2 regions of the Macrococcus sp. GL_134 genome follow, and region 2 is predicted to be linked to the other one. Evidence: predicted binding sites of a transcription regulator. Region 2 holds the regulator's gene; the other holds the start of a gene.
The links. The regulator LexA, encoded in region 2, represses DNA repair genes until DNA is damaged. The targets are predictions, from matches to a motif close to CGAACATATGTTCG.
Positions count from the first base shown of each region.

Region 1: AC3IPL_RS08710 (YolD-like family protein) is a predicted target of LexA. The motif match lies at 7,369-7,382, and genes of this name have one in related genera.

Region 1 covers NZ_CM174409.1:1,659,464-1,671,394, reverse strand. The annotation lists gene AC3IPL_RS08750 (GNAT family N-acetyltransferase) at 1-456, shown strand, start outside; gene AC3IPL_RS08745 (M4 family metallopeptidase) at 538-2,058, opposite strand; gene AC3IPL_RS08740 (NAD(P)H-dependent flavin oxidoreductase) at 2,317-3,342, opposite strand; gene AC3IPL_RS08735 (nuclear transport factor 2 family protein) at 3,347-3,718, opposite strand; gene AC3IPL_RS08730 (hypothetical protein) at 3,842-4,003, shown strand; gene AC3IPL_RS08725 (hypothetical protein) at 4,060-4,527, shown strand; gene AC3IPL_RS08720 (hypothetical protein) at 4,554-5,810, opposite strand; gene AC3IPL_RS08715 (LuxR C-terminal-related transcriptional regulator) at 6,139-6,738, shown strand; gene AC3IPL_RS08710 (YolD-like family protein) at 6,932-7,333, opposite strand; gene AC3IPL_RS08705 (MFS transporter) at 7,496-8,734, opposite strand; gene speB (agmatinase) at 8,975-9,826, opposite strand; gene speE (polyamine aminopropyltransferase) at 9,810-10,670, opposite strand; gene speD (adenosylmethionine decarboxylase) at 10,681-11,106, opposite strand; gene AC3IPL_RS08685 (aminotransferase class I/II-fold pyridoxal phosphate-dependent enzyme) at 11,112-11,931, opposite strand, start outside.
Region 2 covers NZ_CM174409.1:994,447-1,006,377, reverse strand. The annotation lists gene AC3IPL_RS05130 (CcdC family protein) at 1-366, opposite strand, end outside; gene AC3IPL_RS05125 (cytochrome c biogenesis CcdA family protein) at 368-1,051, opposite strand; gene AC3IPL_RS05120 (hypothetical protein) at 1,204-1,806, shown strand; gene AC3IPL_RS05115 (YneF family protein) at 1,832-2,062, opposite strand; gene tkt (transketolase) at 2,202-4,190, opposite strand; gene AC3IPL_RS05105 (DUF896 domain-containing protein) at 4,253-4,489, opposite strand; gene AC3IPL_RS05100 (hypothetical protein) at 4,593-4,823, opposite strand; gene lexA (transcriptional repressor LexA) at 4,967-5,587, shown strand; gene AC3IPL_RS05090 (hypothetical protein) at 5,921-6,376, shown strand; gene AC3IPL_RS05085 (hypothetical protein) at 6,487-6,909, opposite strand; gene AC3IPL_RS05080 (CAP domain-containing protein) at 6,919-7,926, opposite strand; gene guaC (GMP reductase) at 8,055-9,038, opposite strand; gene rpsN (30S ribosomal protein S14) at 9,172-9,441, opposite strand; gene AC3IPL_RS05065 (metal ABC transporter solute-binding protein, Zn/Mn family) at 9,444-10,382, opposite strand; gene AC3IPL_RS05060 (catalase) at 10,518-11,931, opposite strand, start outside.

The DNA.
Region 1 (11,931 bases), 670 kb from region 2:
CATATGATCGATAGAGAAGGAACCACACGATTTGTTCTGAATATGATTGATGACAATGACTGCACGCAGTATTCGAGATATATTCTAGATGATGATGACCAGTTCATCGGTATCATTACATTGAAGGACATTGACCGGGTGGACCGCATTGCGACAATGGGTACGTGGATTTATCCAGAACGCTGGGGAGAGGGCTATAACCGCCGGGCTAAAGATGAGATGTTGACAACTGCTTTTACGCAGTTAGCACTGGAGGCAGTGCTGTTCGGTGTTAAATTGAGAAACATCCGCTCGATGAAGGCGCAGGAGAAATTGCCTTATACAACGCTTGACGTTGCGGACCGCTATCCGGAGCGTGCTCTGACAAAGCAGATTCGATTGAATGAACCGTTTCAGCTGAATGTAGTTTATAAGGAAGACTTTCTTGAATATCTTAGAGTTACATTAAATAGTTAATCCCTCCTGTGAAGGAGGGGTTTTTTTATGGATCATAACGAAAAAAAACTCCCCTTTGACTAAAAAGGGGAGTAGATGTGATTAGTAGACGCCTACTTGGCTCCATGCTGCAGATACTGTTGCCGCATCTGTTGAACCATATAAATCAGTTGCTGATCTTACTAACGCAGCTCTCGCATCAGCGAATGATGCATTTGGTGTTAAGTAGTATGTCAGCGCTCTGTAGTAGATTTTTTCTGATTTAGATTTTCCAAGTTGAGTGACCGTATTGTAGAACGCTTTGTTCGGGATACCACTGTTTGTATGAACCCCGCCCCAGTCGCCGGCACTTGTATTCGGTAAGTATTTGTAATTATTCATATGAGCGGGCTGACCATAAGCTTCAGGGTTAGACATACTGCGCAGTGCGTCGCCGCTCTTATTAGGCGTATAGACATCTTCACCCATTAAGAAGTCAGGATCGACGAAGTAACCGAAGACATCAGAGAATGATTCATTCAAAGCACCAGGCTGATTCTCATAGACCAGTCCTGCTGTTTTTTCAGTCACTGCATGTGTCAATTCATGTGCAATCACATCATTTGCTCCTGATAGTGGAGAGAATGTGACACCATCTCCGTCTCCATAAACCATCGATTCACCATTCCAGAATGCGTTGTTGTAATTTCTGCCGTAATGGACGATAGAGTAAATCGGTGCGCCCTGGTTATCGTATGAATCGCGGTTATGAACTGATTGATAATAGTCATACACCTGATCTGCATAGTAATGGGCATCGACTGCTGCACGCTGTGTTGTTGATGTGAAACTCTTATCTATATCGTAGACGAGAGAGTATCTTGACGTTGTATTTTTGGCATCATATGTTTGAATCTTACCGGTATGAGTGACATCAGATAAATAGTATCTGCCGCTTTCTTCATATAAGTTTAATGTTTTAGTAGCGCCATTTGTACCTGTTCCAGTACCTGTTGTTGCGCCAACATCAGTTAGGGCATTCTGCTTTTTAACCACTTCGCCTGTTTCAGCGTCAATCTGTACTTTCCAGTTAGCTGGTTCCGGTGTTAAGTAGATGAGTTGAACATCATAGACTAATTTGTTTACTTCAGCATTCACAACTAAATCAGCTTTTTTAACCACTTTGCGATCCTGGTTTTTCACTTCATCTTTTGTAATGCCAGCTGCTGCATAAGCTTTGTTAACTGCCTCTTCAGCTGAAATCTGTTGAGTATTAGTCGGTGCCAGCTTCTCCTGATTCAGGTCACCGTTGACGAAAACGACTTGTCCTTCTTTGTTGACGTGGACTTTCACTTCTGTGTTCAATCCGGCTTTGCCATTTACTTTCGGTTTTAATGTATAGTGTGTGAAGCCTAGATCATCCTGCTGTACTGATACGACTTCATACTGTTTATAGTTTTTCTTGACTTCTTTTGAACCAGGTAAGTTTTTGAGTGTATTTTTAGCATCCTGTTTGCTCTGTACTTTCTCAAGCTTTGATAGTGCTTTTGAACCATCTGATTTGGCAAAAGAGTCGTTTGTAGGAACTAATGAAGCCAGTAAAGCTGTTGATAATACTGCAGGTACGATGAATTTTTTCGACATATAGACACTCCTTAAGTAATTTTTAATGCTAATTCTCATTATAAATATTCTAAAAATTTTGACATCAGTATATAACGCAAAGATAGACTGTCATTTTTTTAACATTACGGCTTTTATATGCTAATTTTATATATTTAATATGATTATTATGCTTATTTTAGCTAAATGAATATTGATAACACTGAATCATTAACATGATTTAACACTTTTAAATTGTTAATAATTCATGCAGATAATTGAACAAAAAAAGCTGAATCATTAAGATTCAGCTGAAGGAATAGTTAATTCAGTTAAAATTGTCTTTAAAGAAACTGTTTTAGATCCGCGTATATTCTGGCCTGACCAATTGCTCATAAATTCAGCATTGTATTGCAACTTTGCCGCAGCTCTTATATCAGCTGTCAATTGATTCATGATAGGGTAGGGAGGAACCGAATGATCTGCTAAGCGGATCATCATCTCATTACTGATTCCTCGTGCAGGTTTTCCAGTGAAAGAAGTCGTCACGACAGCAGCAGTTTCATCAGCTTCATTAATCGCTTTTTTATGAAGTGGATGAGCTGAACTTTCATAGGTATTGAGGAAACGTGTTCCTATCTGGACATAATGAGCACCGAGTGCCTGAGCTGCCTGGATTCCCCGGCGATCTGCAATACCTCCTGCTGCAATGATGGGAATGGCTACGGCATCAGCTATTTGAGGAATAAGACTCATTAATCCGATAGAAGACTGTTTAAGAAATCCGCCGTAATGTCCTCCCGCTTCATATCCCTGTGCAGTCACAAGTTCGATTCCCCGTTCTTCAATGATAAGCGCTTCATTAACATTAGTTGCTGTCCCGATTGTTTTAATACCAGCTTCTTTCAATTTCTTGATTACTGTTTTATCGGGGCAGCCAAATGTAAAACTGACGACAGGAACATTCATTTTAATACATAACTCAATATAGTCGTTGATTGATGGTTCTTCAATCAAGTGAATGTTAGTTATTTCAGGAATATTCAACATCCGTCTCACATTATTAAGTTCATTATTAATGATTGTAATATCATATGATAAATCATCCACACGATGATGTGCAAAGATATTGACAGCAAAAGGACAATCAGTAAGAGACTTTACTTCTTTAATTTGATTTGCCAGCTCATTAATTGAAAGACCACCTGCAGCGATAGAACCGAGGCAGCCATTATTCGACACTTCTGCTACAAATGAAGGACTGATAATCCCGCCGGCCATTGGTGCTTGAATAATCGGTGAAGAAATTCCGAGCAAAGCGCTCACTCCTTTAAGCTCCTGTGATACCCATTTCCATATGCATACGAACCATCTTACGTTCACCATTGATTGTTTTGAATGTCAGTATCGCCAGTGATGAATCCTCGATTAAGTTATAATTGCCGTCTTCCCTAAATATGCGAATGATAACAACACTATCTGAACCGCGTTCCGTTTTATAGATTACATCAAATTCCCATTCTTGCTGCTGTTCAAAAAGTTCTTCAAACACTTTGATGATGTGATCATAAGTGTATACTTTCTCTTCACCAGTCGGTAATATGAAAGTTGCATCCAAGTCAGGTGAGAGGATTTTCTTGATGGTTTCAATATCCTGATGTTGCCATGCTGCTAATAAATTGACATGTGCCAAGATGTTCACGTTCCTTCTGTATGGTTTAATTGAGTAAAATTTATTATAGCATGTCAGTATAGATAAAACATTTCTTTACTCTAATTTTGTATGTTAGAATAACTATATACAAAAATAAGAGGTGAAATGAAAATGAAAAACGTACTCAAAGGATTATTTTTCATCGTATTTTTATTAGCACTTATTGTCACAGGTGGCGCAGCTGTTCTGTTCATGCGCTTTAAAGCTGATTTTGAAGACATCGAACGTCGTACACAAGATATCGTTGCTAAAATTGAATCAGAAAACGTCTAGAACTTGCCATAGTGGTGAGTTCTTTTTTGTGACATTCTTTTCTAGGGGGCGGACATTTGTCAGCGATATGGTCTGAAGTATCTTTAGGGGAAGAGAAAGCAGTTGAACAATTGATTGAGTTGATGCGCTTGACTCATCCGTGTATTGAAGATATTGTGATAGGCTGTCCGAAAACAGATGAAGGTTATATGATGGCTATGAAGATTAAGGAAGCATGGGAACAGCTGGGTGGTTTTACTGGTGAGGGCGGCACTGTACTTGATATCGTCTGCTGGAATGATCAGTCCAGTTCATTCAATAAATATTCTAACCGTATTATAAGACATTATCCTGATGCTTTTGTGGCTGTTGGAACAACGATTGGATTTAAAGAAATCAATAGGCGGCTCCACCGTTTTTCGGAGCTGACAGCTGAGAAGATTTATATTCTCGGTGATTATAGTGAGACATTGAATTCATTATTTTGTGAGCAGCTGACGGGTGTAAGCTGGTCGGGCAGACCATGGAAGATTTCACAGTTATAGTGCGGTAGACAAAAGAAAACAGCCGATCATCGGCTGTTTCTTTTGTTGAGTCGCGGCTGCAGCAGGAGAGTTCCCATCAGTAATAATATATAGCCTGCTAAATTCAATGCCATCGGCTGTTCGCCTGTAGCAGGTAGAGACTCATGACTGGTCTGTTGAGTGTTATCAGCGGGACGGCTTGAAGTCTTAGCAGGTGTGCTGTCAGCTGAAGACTCTGGTACTTCATGAATTTTGTCATCCGTCATCGTATCGCGTGTCGTCGATGAGTGATTTGTAGCTGCATCGTTGTTCGGCTGATTGTTGTCATCACGTGGAACAGGGGAGTACGGCTTGATGCTGGGTGGGTCAACTGGCAGCTGGGGCATTACTTTGCTCTCTTGGCTGTTCGTTTTTGCAGGCTTTTCTTTAGTGACTGGCCGAGTGGCAGGCAGCTGCCGCGTTACTTTGCTTTCGGTTTTTGCAGGCTTTTCTTTAGTGACCGGCTGAGTGGCTGGCAGCTGCTGCGTTACTTTGCTCTCTTGGCTGTTCGTTTTTGCAGGCTTTTCTTTAGTGACTGGCAGCTGGGGCCGTGCAGTGCTCTTTGTCTGACGGTCTTCAGGTTGATCTGAGAGGATAGCGCTGACACGATCTCTCTGCTGCACTTTATTTGAATTCCGCCGTATGTCATTTGAATGCTGCTGTACTGCACGCTGTACTGGCTGTTCGTCTGTCGTTATGCTCTGAGGTTCAGCGGAATCATCTGTTGTCATGATGAAATATTTTTCCTCACCTGCTTCGACAGCTACCGTTTGATGATTATATGAGATGGTATAACTGCCAGCTTCAACGTTATGGAATGATGCTGTGCCGCTGTCATCAGTTATTACTTCATCAATCACTTCGTTGTCTTTCATCAGCTGAAGCGGCATATTGGATGCGACTGTTAAATCTGAAAGCAAGGCGTGAATGGTTACTTGAAGAGCAGGCGATTCATCAGCTGAAGCGTCTTCAACTTCAGTCGTTTCTTCTGGATGGAACTGAATTTCGTTAATATCTGTCGTCAAAGCGACTTCAGTGTCATCATTGATAATAGCGTAATTGTCAGTCGGCTGCTGCATGATGAACATTCCATCATCAAGTGTTTTGAACGACTTGATATGGCCTGCTTGATCGACAAGCTCAAACTGCTGCCTTTTCAAAGGTTGCTGGTCTTCATCGATGAGTTTGATGACTAATGGCGCTGATGCTGTCATAGGGAGTACTGTAAAGATGGCCGTCAATGCAATAAGTGCTGAAAAATTCATAGCGTCCTCCGTTTCATTTGAATAACCATATTATGACACAAAACAATGCCCCGCTCTACATCATTACAATTCATTCACAGCAATGTTATAACCGTCATACTATCTTAAAACGATTAACGTGCTGTTTAATTTTCCACGATCTTGTAAACACTATTAACAGTGCATCATCTAATCATTGGATTATTTCTATAGAATTTCTTCGCTCTGTAAAGCATGCTGTCATATAAATTTAAAAAGTTGTCGAACTTGTCTGAATTTTGAGGTATGATGATGAAAACCATGTATATCCAACATCAATAATTTCGTAAAGTAGGTGATCACCATCAAAATGATAATACTGGATGAACATGAAATGGTAGGTCAGGGAATGGCGCACCTCTTGTCAGCTGAAACAGATATGACTGTCGTCAAAGTATTCTCTGAAATCAATCATCTAGGATATTATATTGAAACGATATCACCGGATATTGTATTATGTGAAGCTAAAATCAAAGGTATGAATGTATTGACTGACTTAAAACGACTGGTCGATAAATATGACAGCACCCGCTTCGTTATACTGACTTCATACGATATTGAAGAATACAAGACGAGAGCACATGATAGCGGAGCGGCTGGATTTATTTCAAAAGGGGAAAGTGCGGACTATTTGATTGATTCTCTGCGAAAAGTATATTATTTCAATCGCAATCTCTGGACAGAAATGACATTGGAACAGCAGATATTGACCGTCCGTGAACGAGAGATACTGGCACTCGTTGCACAGGACATGACTAACAAAGAAATCAGTGAGACACTGTTCGTCAGTAAAAGGACTGTTGAGTATCAAGTGTCCAGCCTGATTCGTAAGCTGGAAGTGGAGTCGAGAGTCGGCGCAGTCATCAAAGGATTGAAGCTCGGTATTATTGAAGAAGATATTACTATCTGATTATTTTTGCGCTATATACGGATGAATATACTGGAAGAATCTTTTAATATGATGATTAACAACACCCATTCTATCAATTAATACATGGATTCTTACCCCCAACAGAATAGTAAATTAAATGATAGAAGAGGATTATATCCTCAAAAAAGAACCCGAATGGAATGCTGATGCTGTTCGGGTTCTTTTTGGACTGCTACTGGAGCGAGAGATTGATGACATCAATAAAAGAAACAAAACACATCTGCTGATTGTCGAGGTTGATTCCGATAATCAGCATGGCCCATGGATCTACTTTTTCGACAGACATTGTCAAAGTCTTGATGTAACCATCATGATAGAATTCAACGAACATCGACTGCTGACTGTGCATGGCTTCCCTTAAAGTGAGGTTGATGTCTTCCAGACGGTCGTCACTGAGGACAGGACGTTCAATCTTGTGCTGCTGCTCAATCTGCTTCTTGATACCCCTATATTGCTCAGGCATGGTGGCAAAGGGGGCCCATTTAATCATGCCGCGTCCATGCGGGATATGAGGATTGAGCTTGCTCCGTTCAATGTTGCGATAGTCGGTCTCGCCATAAATCGGATGGATCATAACATCACTTCTTTCGTGGATGTACCTCTATTATAAGAACGTATGTTCGCAATTTCAAGTGGATTCGTTATGATCCATCTATTTTTATTCATTCACTCGATTCCTCTACATAAAGAAAGACTGCGAGAAACCCAATTATATCAGGGTTTCTCGCAGTCATTTTTATGATGGAATCTGCTGTTTGAAAATAGTTGAGTGAATGGAAAGATAAAGTAACAGCATACCGATCAAGCCGAGACCGATGACGTAAAGAGACATCATCATGCTGTTCAGTACTGTACCGATGATCAAGCCGGAGCTTGCCACAAGACCGGCACCGCTGTGGCCGAGCGAACCAAAGGCGATATAGCTGGCCCGCTTGTCCTCCGGCATCAGCTTTGCCTGAAAAACAGAGATAATCGGTGTCTGCATGAGTTCACCGACTGTAGCGATGAAAATAACAAGTACGAGCAGATACCATGTCGTTAAATGATGAGCAAGACCGTATCCGCCTGTATACATCAATGTGCCGAGCATCAGAACAGCGACTTGATTGCGCTTTTCAGTGACTTTGGCGACAAGGAATGTAATCGTGACTACGAGAATAGTGTTTTCGATAAGCATGATACTCATCATCCGCACGCCGTCGACATGGATGCCGAATAGATTAATCTGCTTAAATTCATCGTGAAGTCTCACACCGATATAGTTCGTCAGTGCAAATTCTGCTGAGAAAATGAAGACCGCTGCCATCGTAAACACAACGAACCGTGTATCTTTCATGGCTACTTTATAGTTGCTGAGCAGATCCCGCATCCAATGGGTTGTCACTGCTCGCGGCGTGCGGTCGGTTGTCGGATCAATTAAATATTTCTTGAAGATGAGCGTATTGATGAGCATAATGATGATGATCAATATAAACAATAACAATCGATGGTCCTTATAGAACAGACCACCGATTGCTGTACCGACGGCAGTCGCTAAGTTGTTGGTCCAGTATGTCGTCACGTAGACTGATTTACGCATCACTTCAGTCGTTGAATCAATGATTAAAGCTTCAAGTGCCGGGAAGACCATTGCATTGCTGATAGCAGTCAGCATGAACAGTAGCGCAACCACCCATGGCATATTGACTGCGGGATGGATGAAGATTGCCATCAGAATCATAATGACCGCAAAAATCATCTGACCTGCCAGCAGCTGACCTTTTCTGCTGAAGCGGTCAGCCAAGTAACCGCCGAGCAGGTTGCATAGTAAACCGAAGATGACATTGATGGAGAGTAAAATACCAGACGTTGCTTTGCCGAGTTCGTCAGCGATATACAGCACCATAAAAGGCATGACACTCATACTCGCCGCATGGTCAAAGAAACCGCAGAAAATACGAAGTTTAACATTGGAAGGAAACTGTGAGAATTTCATGGTGATGGCCCTCTATTTTCGTAAGATTAGTTACATTATAATCTTAAAAGTGCAAAAATAATACAGCTGTTGCAGTATAGCCGCTGTTATTGGATATATACTTCGTCCCAGTTGTAGAAACCGTGCAGCTTCTGATTCGTATGTTGATGATGAGCCGTTTGTTCGGCAGGAAACACCAAACAAAGCAGACCATGTAGAAATTTGATAAAAGAATCCCTGGATAGCATCCAGGGATTCTTATTATTTAGTGATAGCAAGCATCAGTTCGCGTGCGACTTTTGCCGCGACTGCATTAGATACACCTGATGCATCATACGGTGGAGAGAGCTCCACGATGTCTGCTGCGACGACATTCAGCTGTTCGAATACTTTGAATGCAGGTTCCAGTTCCTTGTAAGTCAAGCCACCTGGTTCCGGTGTGCCGGTACCCGGGAAGATGGACGGGTCAAGGCAGTCCAGATCAATCGTTACATAGACAGGCGTATCTTTCAGGATGCCCGGCAGGTCTTTCAAAGTATCGATAGAGAATTTTTCTAGTGTCGTATGTTCATTACTCCAGTCGAATTCTTCTTTAGTGCCTGAGCGGATACCATATTGGAAGATACGGCCGTTACCTGTGATGTCATGAATACGACGGACGACTGTCGCGTGACTTAAAGGCTCGCCCATATAGTCATCGCGTAAATCTGTATGAGCATCAAGCTGGACAAGAACAACATCAGGATATTTTTCGTGAACGGCACGGAAAGGACCGAGCGTCACTAAATGCTCGCCGCCGATCATGAAAGGAAGCTTGCCGGCCGCTAAGATTTCTCGGGCTGTATCTTCCAGTTCATCCAGCACCTTCACTTTGTTGCCGATTGTAATATCCACATCTCCTGAATCCATGATGCTGACGTCTTCCAGGTCTTTATCAAGGTAAGGACTGTAAGTCTCAAGCCCGTATGACTCTGAGCGGATGGCATCTGCCGCAAAACGTGTACCAGGACGGTTCGAGACTGTTCCGTCAAAAGGCGCACCGTAGATAACAGTGGACGCGTCTTCAAAGGTTGCCTCACAGGCCATATAGACATGCTTATTCGGTTGCATCATTCAGCATCTCCTTGACGAATGTCGGCAGAGCGAACGCACCTGTATGGATATCTGTGTTATAGTACTTTGTTTTAAGGCCGAGTTTGTTCCATGCATCTAAATCTGCATCTTTCAGTGGATCATATTTCTTGGACGCAAAACCGAACAGCCAGTGACCTGATGGATACGTCGGCATATGGAACTGATACACACGTGTGATCGGGAATAAGCCTTTGATCTTAGAGTGTGCCCGCTTCATTTCATGTGCGTAAGACGGATAGTACGGTGATTCATGCTGGTTGATTAAAATACCGTCTTCTTTCAGTACACGGAAACAGTTGTTGTAGAAGTCGTGCGAGAACAGACCTTCGCCAGGACCGATTGGATCTGTGGAATCAACAAGAATCAAGTCATAGTAGCCGTCTTCTTTGTTCTTGACGTAAGCAAGGCCGTCTTCGAATAAAAGAGTGACGCGCGGGTCTTCAAGCTTACCTGCAGTAATCGGCAGATATTCCTGTGATAGACGAACAACACGCTCATCGATTTCAACCATATCGATCTGTTCGATAGACTCGTAACGCGTTAATTCCCGGACCGTGCCGCCGTCACCGCCACCGATGACTAATACTTTTTTGATGTTAGGATTCGTCGCCATCGCTACGTGTGTGATCATATCGTGATAGACGAATTCATCTTTCTCGTTGACCATCATCAGGCCGTCCAGCGTAAAGAATGTACCGAACTCTTCAGATTCGAAGAAGTCAATCTGCTGGAAATCGGACTGCTCAGAGTGGATATGTTTATTGGTCTTGATTGAGAAACGAACATTATCTGTGTGGTTTTCTGTATACCAAAGATCTAACATAATGGCCTCCTTATTTAACTTCTACTTCAACAGGTTTGAATGATTCGACAACGATTTCACCTTTAGAATACTTGTGGATTTTGTCAGCCATACCGCGGCCGATTTCGTATGAATCAGACAGTTCTGCACCCAATGCTTTTTCAAGATAATCTTCTGCTCTCCATGGGTCTACTGTATCACCGCATGTGAAGACATCGACCGATGCATAGCCGTATTCCGGCCATGTGTGAATCGTTAAGTGTGATTCAGAAATGATGACGGCACCTGATACGCCGTACGGATTGAATGTGTGGAAGCAGCTTTCAACGATAGTCGCACCTGATACACGTGCCGCTTCGTTCATGATTTCTTCGATTTTGTCGTGGTCTTTTAAGATATCTTTGTCACAGTTGTAGTACTCAATTAATACGTGGCGTCCTAAAGTGGTTAATTTCATAATAGTTATTTTCCTCTTTTCTCTACAATATAAACTTGATTTGAATTTTCAGTGCCGATCTTAAGAATCGGCTGGTTGTTGATGAACTGCCAGTAATCGATGATCTCCTGGGTGATGCGTTCTCCCGCCATCACAATCGGAATGCCCGGTGGATAGATCATTAATGATTCAGCACAGATTTCTCCGACAGCCTGTTCAATGTTAACAGGGCGTTTATCAGCATAGAGTACTTCTCTCAACCCTATTGCCTGCTCTGGAATATTAAGCTGTTTGAGTACGGGGGAGTGAACTGCTCCGTCACTTTGATGATAGCGTCTGCTGATGGATTGCAGTGCGTGCAGCAGGCGGTTCAGTACATCTTCATTGTCGGCGATGGAGACAATGCCCATGATTAAGTTAGGTTCAGCAAGTTCCATCTGGATGTTGTAATCACTGCGCAACAGTTTGTATACTTCAAATCCTGACAGTTCGATTGTTGTATCAATATAAATAGTGAGCTTCGATTCATCGAGCTGCTGCTGATACAGTTCCTTGAACACGAATCCGTCCAGCATATGAAACCCAGGAATGTCATTGACTGCCCGCTTGAATGCCTGAACAGCAGGCATCAACTGCTCAAATCGCTGGTAGCCGTTCAGTGCCAGGTTTTTCCGTGCGATATCGAGCGACGACATCAGCAGGTAAGACGCGCTCGTTGACGTCAGCATATTGATGACGCTTTTGACTTTGCGCTTATCAACTAAATCTCCTTGGACGAGCAGTGCGCTCGACTGAGTGAATGAGCCGCCTGTCTTATGAAGGCTGGTCGCTGCCATGTCTGCGCCG
Region 2 (11,931 bases):
CAGTTCACCTGGATGAAGTGAGCTGCTTAAATAGAATTTCAGCACTGAGCGAATGATCAGCAGTGATATTAAAATCACTGGAAATAATTTTGAACGCTTCATGTAAATCTGACCGTCTATCACTTGAAAATTAGAGGTGAAGATTAAGAACAACGAAAAAAACATACCTACAAGCAGTGCTTCCAATATCTCCATTGGGGTCAATCTGAAATAAGGGATGACATACATCAATGCTCCAGTGGCCATAAAGAATGGCGGCAAAATAATTTTCTTTGCGTTCGTCGGATATTTTTGTGCTTTCATACGAACGGCGATAACAATCATTCCCATACATACTGCAACAATCATCGAAAGAATGACATACATGCTAAATCCCCCAGCTGAATAATCTTGTGATTTCTGTCAGTAAATCAAAGAATAACAGTAATCCCATAACAATCATAATCAGACCGCCGACTTTCATCAGCAGCTGACTATATCTTCGTATCCATTTAAGCTTCGTCAAGAAGAACGTCAATAAAAAGAATGGAATACAAAAACCTAGTACATAAAGAATCATATAAAATAACGCCAATGATTGGTTCGTCAGTGCCAGAGAAATAATAGTGCCGACAATCGGCCCCATGCATGGTGTCCATCCTGCTGCAAAAGCAATACCGATGATGAGTGAGCCGAAATAACCACCAGGTTTGTTCTTGAAGTTGAACTTCTTATCAGACATTAAAAATTGAGGTGTAAAAATACCGAGAGTCATCAGTCCAAATATCATCATCAACAGACCGCCTACCATGCGAATGGTATCGTCATAATGATTCAAAAAATCACTGACGAAGCCGATACCGATACCGAAAGATATATAGACGAGTGAAAAACCTATCAAAAACAAAAGTGTATGAAGAATAGCTTTTGTATTAAGCTGACCTTCACTTAAGTCATTGAATGATATTCCTGTAATGTATGATAAAAAGGCCGGGTAGATCGGCAGAACACATGGCGATATGAAACTTAGTAGACCTGCACCAAAGGCAAGTGCCATTGTTACATCTCCCATATTAATCACTCCATTCCAAACTATTTTACCAAAACTATAGGACAAATCATCATTCTTTTTTGAAAAATTCGTGACAACACGATGCCGCTGAATTACCGTCGTATACTCATGATCCTTGAAAAATGATATATTATTGATAAGGAGGTCATGTAATGAAACATATATTCGTATTAATATCGTGCCTTTTCATATTAAGCGGCTGCTCTGAAAAGAAGCAAACGGATGCAGAGAACAGTGCTGACCCTAAAGTAGACGAGTCAGAGAACGTAGAAGCCGCTAAAAAGGATAATAGCAAGACCAAGTCCTCAAAAGAGGCACTAAAAAAAATTAAAGCAGCAAAACAACGGGCAGAAGCTAAGAAATCTACTGCCGTACCTGAACCGGAAGAACGTGTTAACAGCACTGAATCAACGACTGAGACCCCTACAACTGTAGAAAGAGAGGTCGACAACAGTACAGAGACAAACATTGACCTGCCATCATTCGAAGCCGCTGCTCCAATGGATCAACCTATCGACAATGCTCAGGAAATATATCCGCTTGAGGAACCTGCACAGCCAACAGCTGAGCAGGTTCCTCAAGAGGATCTTAACCAGACCGTCCCAACTACTGAAGTACCAGCCACTGAAATTCCTGAGACTGAAAGACCGGCCACTAGCGAAACACCTTCCACGACAACAGAGCTGCCAGAAACAGAATTTCTCATTGACACTGAATCACCCGCTCTACCTGTTGATGAATCAGTGACAGAATAAAAAAAGGATGCCGCAGCATCCTTTTTTACTTGACGTTTTGATTCATATTTTTATTCATCATCGCCATCATTTGATTAATTTTCTTTTGTGATGGTTTCTGACCCATCTGCATCATCATCATTCTTAACATATCTTCATTGATGGGTGGGTTCTTTTTCAAGTAATCCATCATATATTTACGTGCCAAGTAGAACCCAAGTGCTGCACCTGCCACTGCTGCTAAAATAATCAGTAAAATCCATATCCATGTCTCCATTATTTCACCCACTTTCTCATTCTTATAAATTTTACTAAATAACTCCTCGTTTTTCAACAATTATTAAATCAAAAAGCCCTTACCGGTAGTATGACAAAGCAACTTCCAGTAAGGACTGAATCATATGCAAGATGACAGCTTATGATAATTCTAATGCTGTTTTAACGACATTTTCTTTAGTGAATCCGTATTTCTCCATAACGATTTCGCCTGGCGCACTTGCACCGAAACGATCGATTCCGATGACAGCCCCATTTAATCCAACATACTTATACCAGCCATCTGTAGCACCCATTTCAATGGCAACACGTTTTGTCACAGATGATGGCAGTACTGCCTCTTTGTAACTTGAATCCTGCTGATCGAATAATTTCAAGTTAGGAAGTGATACTACTTGTACCCCTTTCCCTTGCGCCTCAAGCTGTTTACCTGCTTCGACTGCGAGTGACACTTCTGAGCCAGTTGCAATCAGTAAATATTCAGGATTTTCAGTTTGATATACAACATATCCGCCGCGTCGAACACCTTCTTCTACCGCTTCTTCACTGACATCGAGTGCCGGAAGATCTTGACGTGTCAGTACTAAAGCGGTTGGATCTTTTTTAGATTCCATCGCCACTTTCCATGCAACACGTGTTTCGTTTCCGTCTGCCGGTCGGAACAAGTTCAAGTAAGGCATCGCACGAAGACCCGCCAGCTGTTCAATCGGCTCATGAGTCGGACCATCTTCACCCACTGCAATCGAATCATGGGTAAATACATAAGTTGATGGAACACCCATTAATGCTGCAAGACGTAATGCTGGTTTCAAATAATCACTGAAAACGAAGAATGTAGCACCATAAGGCTTAACACCGCCATGGGCTGCCATACCATTGATCATAGCACCCATTGCAAATTCACGGACGCCAAACCAAATATTACGGCCTTCTGGTGTTTCAACAGAGAAATCAGCTGCTTTTTTGACATTTGATTTGTTGGAAGATGCTAAGTCAGCTGAACCACCGAATAACTGAGGAACAGATTCAGATAACGCTTGAATCATTTCACCTGAAGTCGCACGTGTTGCTGCTGCACTGCCTACTTCATATTTTGGTAATTGATCAGCGTAGTCGTCAGCAAGTGTATTATCAATCGCTGCCTGAAGATTTCTGCCGAGTTCCGGATACTTCGCTTTATAAGCTTCAAGTTGTTGATGCCACGCCTCTTCTTTGTCATTTCCACGTTTCAGCATAGTCGTCTGGAAAATCTCATAGACTTCTTCTGGTACATTGAATTTAAGTTCTGGATCAAGACCATAGCTTTCAAGTGCCAGCTTGCGTTCCTCTGCACCTAACGGCGAACCGTGAACACCATTTGTTCCTTGTTTATTCGGTGAACCGTAGCCTATGACTGTTTTGACTTCAATCATCGTCGGACGGTCAGATTGTTTCGCTCTTTCAATCGCTTCATTGATAGCTTCCATATCATTGCCATCTTTGACCAGAATGTGCTGCCAGCCATATGACTCAAAGCGGCCTTTGACATTTTCTGAGAAGGCTTTGTCCAGGTCACCATCCAGTGAAATGTCATTTGAATCATACAATGCAATCAATTTATTTAATTTCAGATGGCCGGCAAATGATGCCGCTTCATGTGAAATACCTTCCATTAAATCACCATCTGACACTAATACATAAGTAAAGTGATCAATAATGTTTGAATCATCTTGATTGTATGTCGCTGCTAGATGTCTTTCAGCAGCAGCCATGCCGACACTCATCGCGAACCCTTGACCTAGTGGTCCTGTTGTAATATCAATTCCATCTGTATGATTAAATTCAGGATGACCCGGCGTTTTAGAACCCCATTGACGGAATTTTTTCAGCTCATCCATTTCCAATGCTCCCGATACATGAAGCAATGAATATAGAAGTGCTGAACCATGACCTGCAGATAATACAAAGCGGTCGCGGTCAAAGAAATACTTTGAGCTCGGATTAAATCTCAAATGTCTTGTCCATAATGTATAAGCCATTGGCGCTGCCCCCATCGGTAAACCTGGATGGCCGGAATTCGCCTGTTCGATCTGATCGATACTCAAGGCACGGATCGTGTCTACTGCTAATTGATCTTTCTCATTAAACATTATAAAAATCTCCTTTATAATAAAAGTATTGATTCCATCATAGTATAGCTTAAAATAAACTATCAATCCCGAATGTTGTTCTGACGCTGAATTTCTTTAATTTTCTCCGGGGTCACATCTGTTCCTTCCGGGTCAATCACTTTCGTATTTTCAATAGTTTTTTTGAAGCTCGTTCTGAAACTTTGAAGATACTCTGAACGGAGCTTACTTTGCTCGCGTCCTTCTTCTTCTGTTAATCCTTTTGACTTTTTTTTGTTTGCTAAATGATTAATACGGTTCATTTTGTGTTCCTCTAGCATCTTCATCATTCCTTTCATAATAAAGATAGCAAAAAAGTGTCTGAAAACCAACTCGAGTGTATCTCCAACCAAAAAAAGCCTGCTTAAATCAGCAGACTAAAAATTATTTTACGATACCAAGGACTTCGCCGTTTTGAGTAGATTGATGGGTGGTCGGATTTTCAGAACGAATGTTCGTTCCTTTGCTCGGATGATTTACTTGTTCTTCAGTTGCGATGGTCTGTTTTTCTTCATAGATTGCCTTAGATTGAGCCATATATAGAGATCCGAATGTCGTTATCATCAGAAAAAAGATAGAATACATTAAAAAACCTTTAGAAATTCTGATTGTCATAATTAATTCCCTCCAGAACATTTGTTTGTATCTCTACAATAACAGAACGTCTGTTCTCTGTCAATAAAAATACGAACAAATGTTTGTTCGACCCGAACAGATATGTTATAATGGCGTTAGAACAAACACTAAGGAGTGTTCGCATGAAAGAATTAACTAAAAGACAACAAGAAATATATGAATATTTAAAACAAGTCGTGTCAGCAAAAGGATATCCACCGAGTGTCAGAGAGATCGGCGAAGCAGTTGGACTTGCATCAAGTTCGACAGTTCACGGTCACTTATCTCGTCTTGAGGAGAAAGGTTACATCAAACGTGATCCTACGAAACCAAGAGCTATTGAGATTGTCTCAGATACATCACAAGCAGCCTTTCACGAGGAAACGATACATGTTCCTGTCATCGGTAAAGTCACAGCTGGTCTTCCTATTACAGCGGTTGAAAATGTGGAAGAATACTTCCCTTTACCTGCCCATTTCACATCCAGCCACAATAGCGATATCTTCATTCTGGAAGTCGTCGGTGAAAGTATGATAGAAGCAGGTATTTTAGATGGTGACAAAGTGATTGTCAGACGTCAGTCTATTGCAGAAAATGGTGATATCATTGTTGCGATGACAGAAGAAGATGAAGCGACAGTCAAACGCTTCTACAAAGAAAACAACCGTTACAGACTACAGCCAGAAAATAGCACCATGGAACCGATTTACCTCGATAAAGTAACTGTTCTTGGTAAAGTAGTCGGATTGTTCCGGGAATTTTAGCACCGCTTCTTAATATGAAGTGGTGTTTTTTTATCCAAATAAATACCGGCTCAGCGGCCGGTACGAGTTATTGTGGAATTTTATCGTGCGATTATCTGGAATTTCGATTATTTACGACCAAGTATCTCTTTCACTTGTTCAAGAATGTCTTTTTCTTTTGGTTTATTTATCTTCATCTTTCTATCCCCTTAATATCTAAGTACAAAATATATGTACCCGGATAATTATTTCACAAACACAGAATTGAAATATTATAACTTTTCTACTTTATTGAGTATGATTTGTGCGTGAGGGTATAGTTAATCATCAATCTAATTCAAAGGAGAATGAGATATGGCGAATGAATACCAATGGGTAAAAGGTGAAAGAGAACAACTACTCGCGAAACTTCAGTATTTAAGTGACTCTGAGTTGAATTATAATTTTGGGTTTGGACATGGCACTATTAAAGCAACATTACTTGCTGTCGCCAATGAATACCATGAATCATTTGGACGTAATGACAATCATAACTTACACGATTCCAGCTTGAGTGACTATCAAAATCATTTGAGTACATTGAATTTTAATGATGTTGTCCAATACTTTAAACATGTTGATTCTCTGGCAGAGAATCAACAGACTCACTATGAAGACATGCAAAAGTGTATCAGCAATGAGTTTCGTCATATCGGACAGATCGATATGATGCTTCACCTCATCGAGAATTCTGATCGTCCCCTTGCCGAACGAACAGGCATACGTGAAAAAGTGACAGAACGTCAGAACATGAGAATTACAAGATTATAATCTTTGTGGACCACCTGTTATTTCACAGGTGGTTTTTATTATGGATCATTCGACAGATGTCACTGACATTTAATCAAAAAAACCGGAGCTGATTAGGCTCCGGGCCAAAATTATTCTTTGTTTAAGTTGATGAGCGGCACACTTGATTTAATGACTTGATTAGAAACTATCAATTGCTTCAACTCATCAGCAATATCCAGCTGATTTAAATATTCAAATGGGAGCCAGTAATAAGGACGTTTTACTTTAAATTCTTCTTTGTTACGCACATTAAACACAAATGATGTCTCGTTCGCTATAGTATTAAAGAAAAATCCTTGATGCTCAGCTCTCTCTTCTACGACGAATAAAATCCCGCCGACTTTGAGCTCTTTTTTCAGTCTGCCGGCAAATTCCTGAGCACTTTGCTGAATAGATTGATTCCCTTTTTTAACGATATAAGGAAGCTTCATTTTTTTATGACCGATATCCTGAACGAGTATTTTCTCCTCGGTAGTGATTAAAAGTGATGATACGACAATTTCTTTAGCCATGATATTCTCCTAATTCTCTGTTATATAGTTTTCTGTATAGTAAGGTATATTTTCAGGGTTAAAGGCAACCCCGATTCCCACCTGTTCAAAGTCTTTATTCAAAATATTTTTGCGATGGCCCAGTGAATTCATCAATCCGTGATGTGCTTCTATCGGAGATATTTGTCCGTAAGCTAGATTTTCGCCCGCCAGTCGATAATGAAGAGCATCTCGCTGCATCCTATCGAATGGATCAAGACCTTCCAAATTAATATGATTGAAAAAATCATGGTCCGCCATATCCTGTGAATGTTTCAGAGCAGTATTACTTATTTTATCATGATATCTGAGTGGCGGTAAACCGTGCTTCACTCTATCGGCGTTGATCAAATAATAATCCAATGTTTCATAAGCGGTTTTCAGTTCATTGGAAGGGTTGGCATACAGTCTTGTTTTTTTATTTTCGAGTGCCTCTGTTACTACCTTCATACCAACCAGCTGATGGTCTTCATGCTGATCAAAGTAATAAGTATAATATATACCATCGATAAGATAGAATAAGGCATGCGGTTCATCAATCCTTAAATGATACGCCGGACCACTAAAGATTTCCAGCGGCTCTCCCAGCTGTTGTTGAACTTGAGACTTGGTCATGCCATACTTTACATTTTCTATTGAATGAAATGGGCTTGCAACTATGTATATACCATTAACCGTTGACTCTATATAATCGACAAGGATGAAGTTTCTGTATTGATGATGATAAACATACCACGTATCGTTGTATTGATTAATTAACTGGTCTTTAGGTTTGCCGAGCAGCTGATCGACACGCTCTTTTGACATCCCAAGCTTGATATCATTGATGTAGCTTGTCGGTACTTCTTGAGTCACCGCACTGTCGTTCTGCTGACCGTCAATATAGTCACGAGCATTATCTTTAACATACAATGTCCATTCATCGGGCAGCGACAATAGACGCAGCGGAAATATGAACATTCCTGCGAGCAGTAACAAAAAAATTAATAATTTCTTCATAGTTCTCCTTCTCAGCTTAATTAGGAGTATATTATATCAGAAACTAATGAAACTATACATGAGAGACTATAACACAGTAAAAAACATACTAGATTACTTTGAAGTAATTTTAGTATGTTTTTTATTGACTAACGGTCCATATCACCGTTAAATATTGAGTTTTTAACCACTACATAGTCAACTTTGCGAATAGACTCTAAATCATTACCACCGGCATATGAAATCGATGACTGCAAGTCCTGCTGCATTTCAATCAATGTATCATGAAGACTGCCTTTATGTTCAACAAACATTTTCTTGCCTTCTACATTTTTCTTCTCACCCTTTTGGAACTCTGAAGCACTACCGAAATATTCTTTATACAGCTTGCCGTCAAGTTCAACAGTCTCGCCCGGGGATTCTTCGTGAGCCGCAAATAGTGAACCGATCATGACCATGTCAGCGCCGAAACGAATGGATTTCGCGATATCTCCATGTGTCCGAATACCGCCATCAGCTATGATAGGTTTACGCGCTGCTTTTGCGCACAGTTTAATGGCTGCCAGCTGCCAGCCGCCTGTGCCAAAACCTGTCTTAATTTTTGTAATGCACACTCGGCCTGGTCCGATACCCACTTTTGTTGCATCCGCACCAGCATTTTCAAGTTCTCTGACAGCTTCGGGTGTTCCTACATTCCCTGCAATCAGAAATGTTTCAGGAAGATGATGCTTAATATGTTTGATCATATTGATGACTTGATCAGAATGTCCATGAGCAATGTCAATCGTCATATATTCTGGAACTACATTTTTATTTTTAAGTTCTTCAACAAATTCATATTCATTATCTTTTACACCGACAGATATTGAAGCAAATAAACCTTTGTCTTGCATCTTCTTAATGAAAGGCAGTCTCGCCGCTTCATCGAAACGGTGCATAATATAGAAATAATCGTTCGCTGCAAACCATTCTGCTAATTCCTCGTTCATTACAGTCTGCATATTCGCTGGTACAACAGGAATTTTGAATGTTCTTGGTCCAAATTGAATGGAAGTATCACATTCACTTCTACTTTTAACGATACATTTATTCGGGACTAACTGAATATCTTCATAATCGAATACATCTAACATATTTATACCACCCTTAAATACGAACTATTTTTATAACAAACAATTAATTATTCGTCCATAGGGTAATTTACAGGTTTTTTTTGGATTTGTAAAGAGAAAACTCAGTTTTTTTCTAAAAAGTCCGTTTATTTCATTACCAGCTGGCTTTTTTTACTCCTGGTATTTGCCCGGCATGTGCGAGTTCACGAAATGTGATACGCGACAGTTCAAACTGACGGATGACCCCTCGAGGACGACCAGTGACCTGACAGCGATTCGTCAGACGCACAGGAGATGAATCACGCGGGAGTTTTGCAAGTGCCCGGTAATCACCTTGTGCTTTTAACAGACGTCGTTTTTCAGCATAGCGTTCTACTAGCTGATCCCGCTGTCTCTCTTTTGCGATTTTTGATTGTTTTGCCATTTTTAGTCCTCCTTATCGTTTAATGCTTTGTCCAATGTTTCAATGTTCTGTTTCATCATCGATTGATAGGTGGCAGACTTATCTTCATCAGTCAGAACAGCCATATTATGAAATTTCAAAGACTCCACGTTAGTATCTTCAGCAATAATATCAGTAATTTTAGAAGAAACATTCTGCTCGTATATGATATAAGGTGTATTTGAATCATTGATATCATTGATCATCCCGACAATTTCACTTTGTGACGGTTCATTATTATTCATGCCGGAGACCCCTACTTCTTTAAAATGATATCTATCAGCGAGGTAACCAAGAGACTCATGTGAAATGTAGACAGTGTCCCTTTTAGGCTGAGCTGTAATGTCTCTCAGCTGCTGATCAATTGCTTTAATGTCCTTTACTAGCTGACGATAGTTTTCGTTGTAGTCTTTCTTGTGTTCCGGATCTTTAGCAATCAATTCATCTTTGATTTGCTCTGCAAAAGATTCATTGAGCACTGGATCGAGCCAGACATGGGGATCTAATGATGATTCATGGTCGTGCTCATGGTCATGGTCGTGAACTTCCCCTGAGTCATTATGGTGATCAAGCAGCTGGCTGTCATTGATATCCTCCGCCACAGCAAGAAGCTTTTGTTCATCTTTTACTACCGATGCTATTTTGCCTGCTACTGGGTCCAGTTCATCACTTGAATAGACAAATAAATCTCCTTTAGCAATTTTGAGCGTATCTTTCTGTGTTGGTTCATAAGTATGAATGTCAGTGCCGTTAGGATAAATACTTTGAACTTGAACATGATCTCCGCCGATTTGTTCCATAAAAGATTTAAATGGGAACACGGTAGTGTAGACATTGAGCCTGCCATTAGATTCTTCCTCTGCCTGCCCACAGCCGGATATTACAAGAAGTACTGCTATCAATAAAAATATAATGCGTGTCATCGTTCCATCTCCTAATCGTAATCATTTCGATATAAATTCTATTACGAATGATTATCAAAAGCAAGAACTTTTTTGTAAATCGTAATAATAATTATTTACAAAATAAAAACCAGCCACTGTGTGGCTGGTTTTACATTAGTCCTGTTCTAAATTGACTGTATCGATATCGATGTTCAATGCAGTGGCAATTCCTTGTCCATAAGCTGGATCAGCAAGATAGCAGTTTCTAATATGACGATGTTTTACTTCATCAGTAACACTATGCATTTCATTAGCTGTATTGATAAACAGACGGTGCTGTTCTTCAGATGACAATAGATTGAATAATTTCCCAGGCTGCTCATAATAGTTTGTGTCATCTTCACGGAAATCATGCTCATAAACACTGCCCTGTAGAGGTAATGCCGGTTTTTTATATTGCGGCTGATCCATGTTATGACCGTAGCTGTTTGGATAATAATTCGTCTGAGATCCTAAGTTACCATCGACACGCATTTGACCGTCACGTGAAAACGGACATAAATTAGCAACTGCTCTTGGATAGTTGACTGGAATCTGCCAGTGATTGACACCAAGACGGTAACGCTGAGTATCGCCATATGAGAACAAACGACCTTGCAGCATTTTGTCAGGTGAGAAATCAAGTCCTGGTATAATGTTAGTAGGTGCAAAAGCAGCCTGTTCGACATCAGCAAAATAGTTTTCAGGATTACGGTTCAATTCAAATTCACCGACAGGAATTAATGGATAATCGCCTTTGTACCAAACTTTTGTTAAATCAAATGGATTATCTTTATGATTTCTTGCTTGTTCTTCAGTCATGACTTGAATATACATTTTCCATTTAGGGAAATTGCCTTCTTCAATTGCATTAAATAAATCCCGTTGACTTGATTCACGGTCATTTGCGATAATGCTATTTGCTTCTTGGCTCGTTAAATTCTCAATTCCCTGTTGTGTTCTAAAGTGGAATTTCACCCACACACGCTCACCTTCCGCATTATACATGCTGTATGTATGAGAACCAAAGCCATGCATATGACGGAAACCATTAGGTATCCCACGGTCACTCATCAAAATAGTCACTTGATGAAGTGCTTCCGGTAAACTCGTCCAGAAATCCCAGTTGGATTGTGGATTGTGCATATTTGTTTTAGGGTCACGTTTAACTACGTGGTTTAAACTTGCGAATAATTTTGGGTCTCGGAAAAAGAAGACAGGGGTATTATTACCGACTAAATCCCAGTTTCCTTCTTCAGTATAAAATTTTAAAGCAAATCCGCGAATATCACGTTCGGCATCAGCTGCCCCGCGCTCACCTGCTACAGTTGAGAATCGCGCGAACATTTCTGTTTGTTTACCGATCTCTGAAAAGATTTTTGCTGAAGTATATTGTGTGATGTCATGTGTTACAGTAAAAGTACCAAATGCTCCTGAACCTTTAGCATGCATCCGACGTTCCGGGATCACTTCACGGTCAAAGTGTGCCATCTGTTCGATGAAGAAGATGTCCTGCATCACTACCGGCCCTCTTGGACCTGCAGTCATC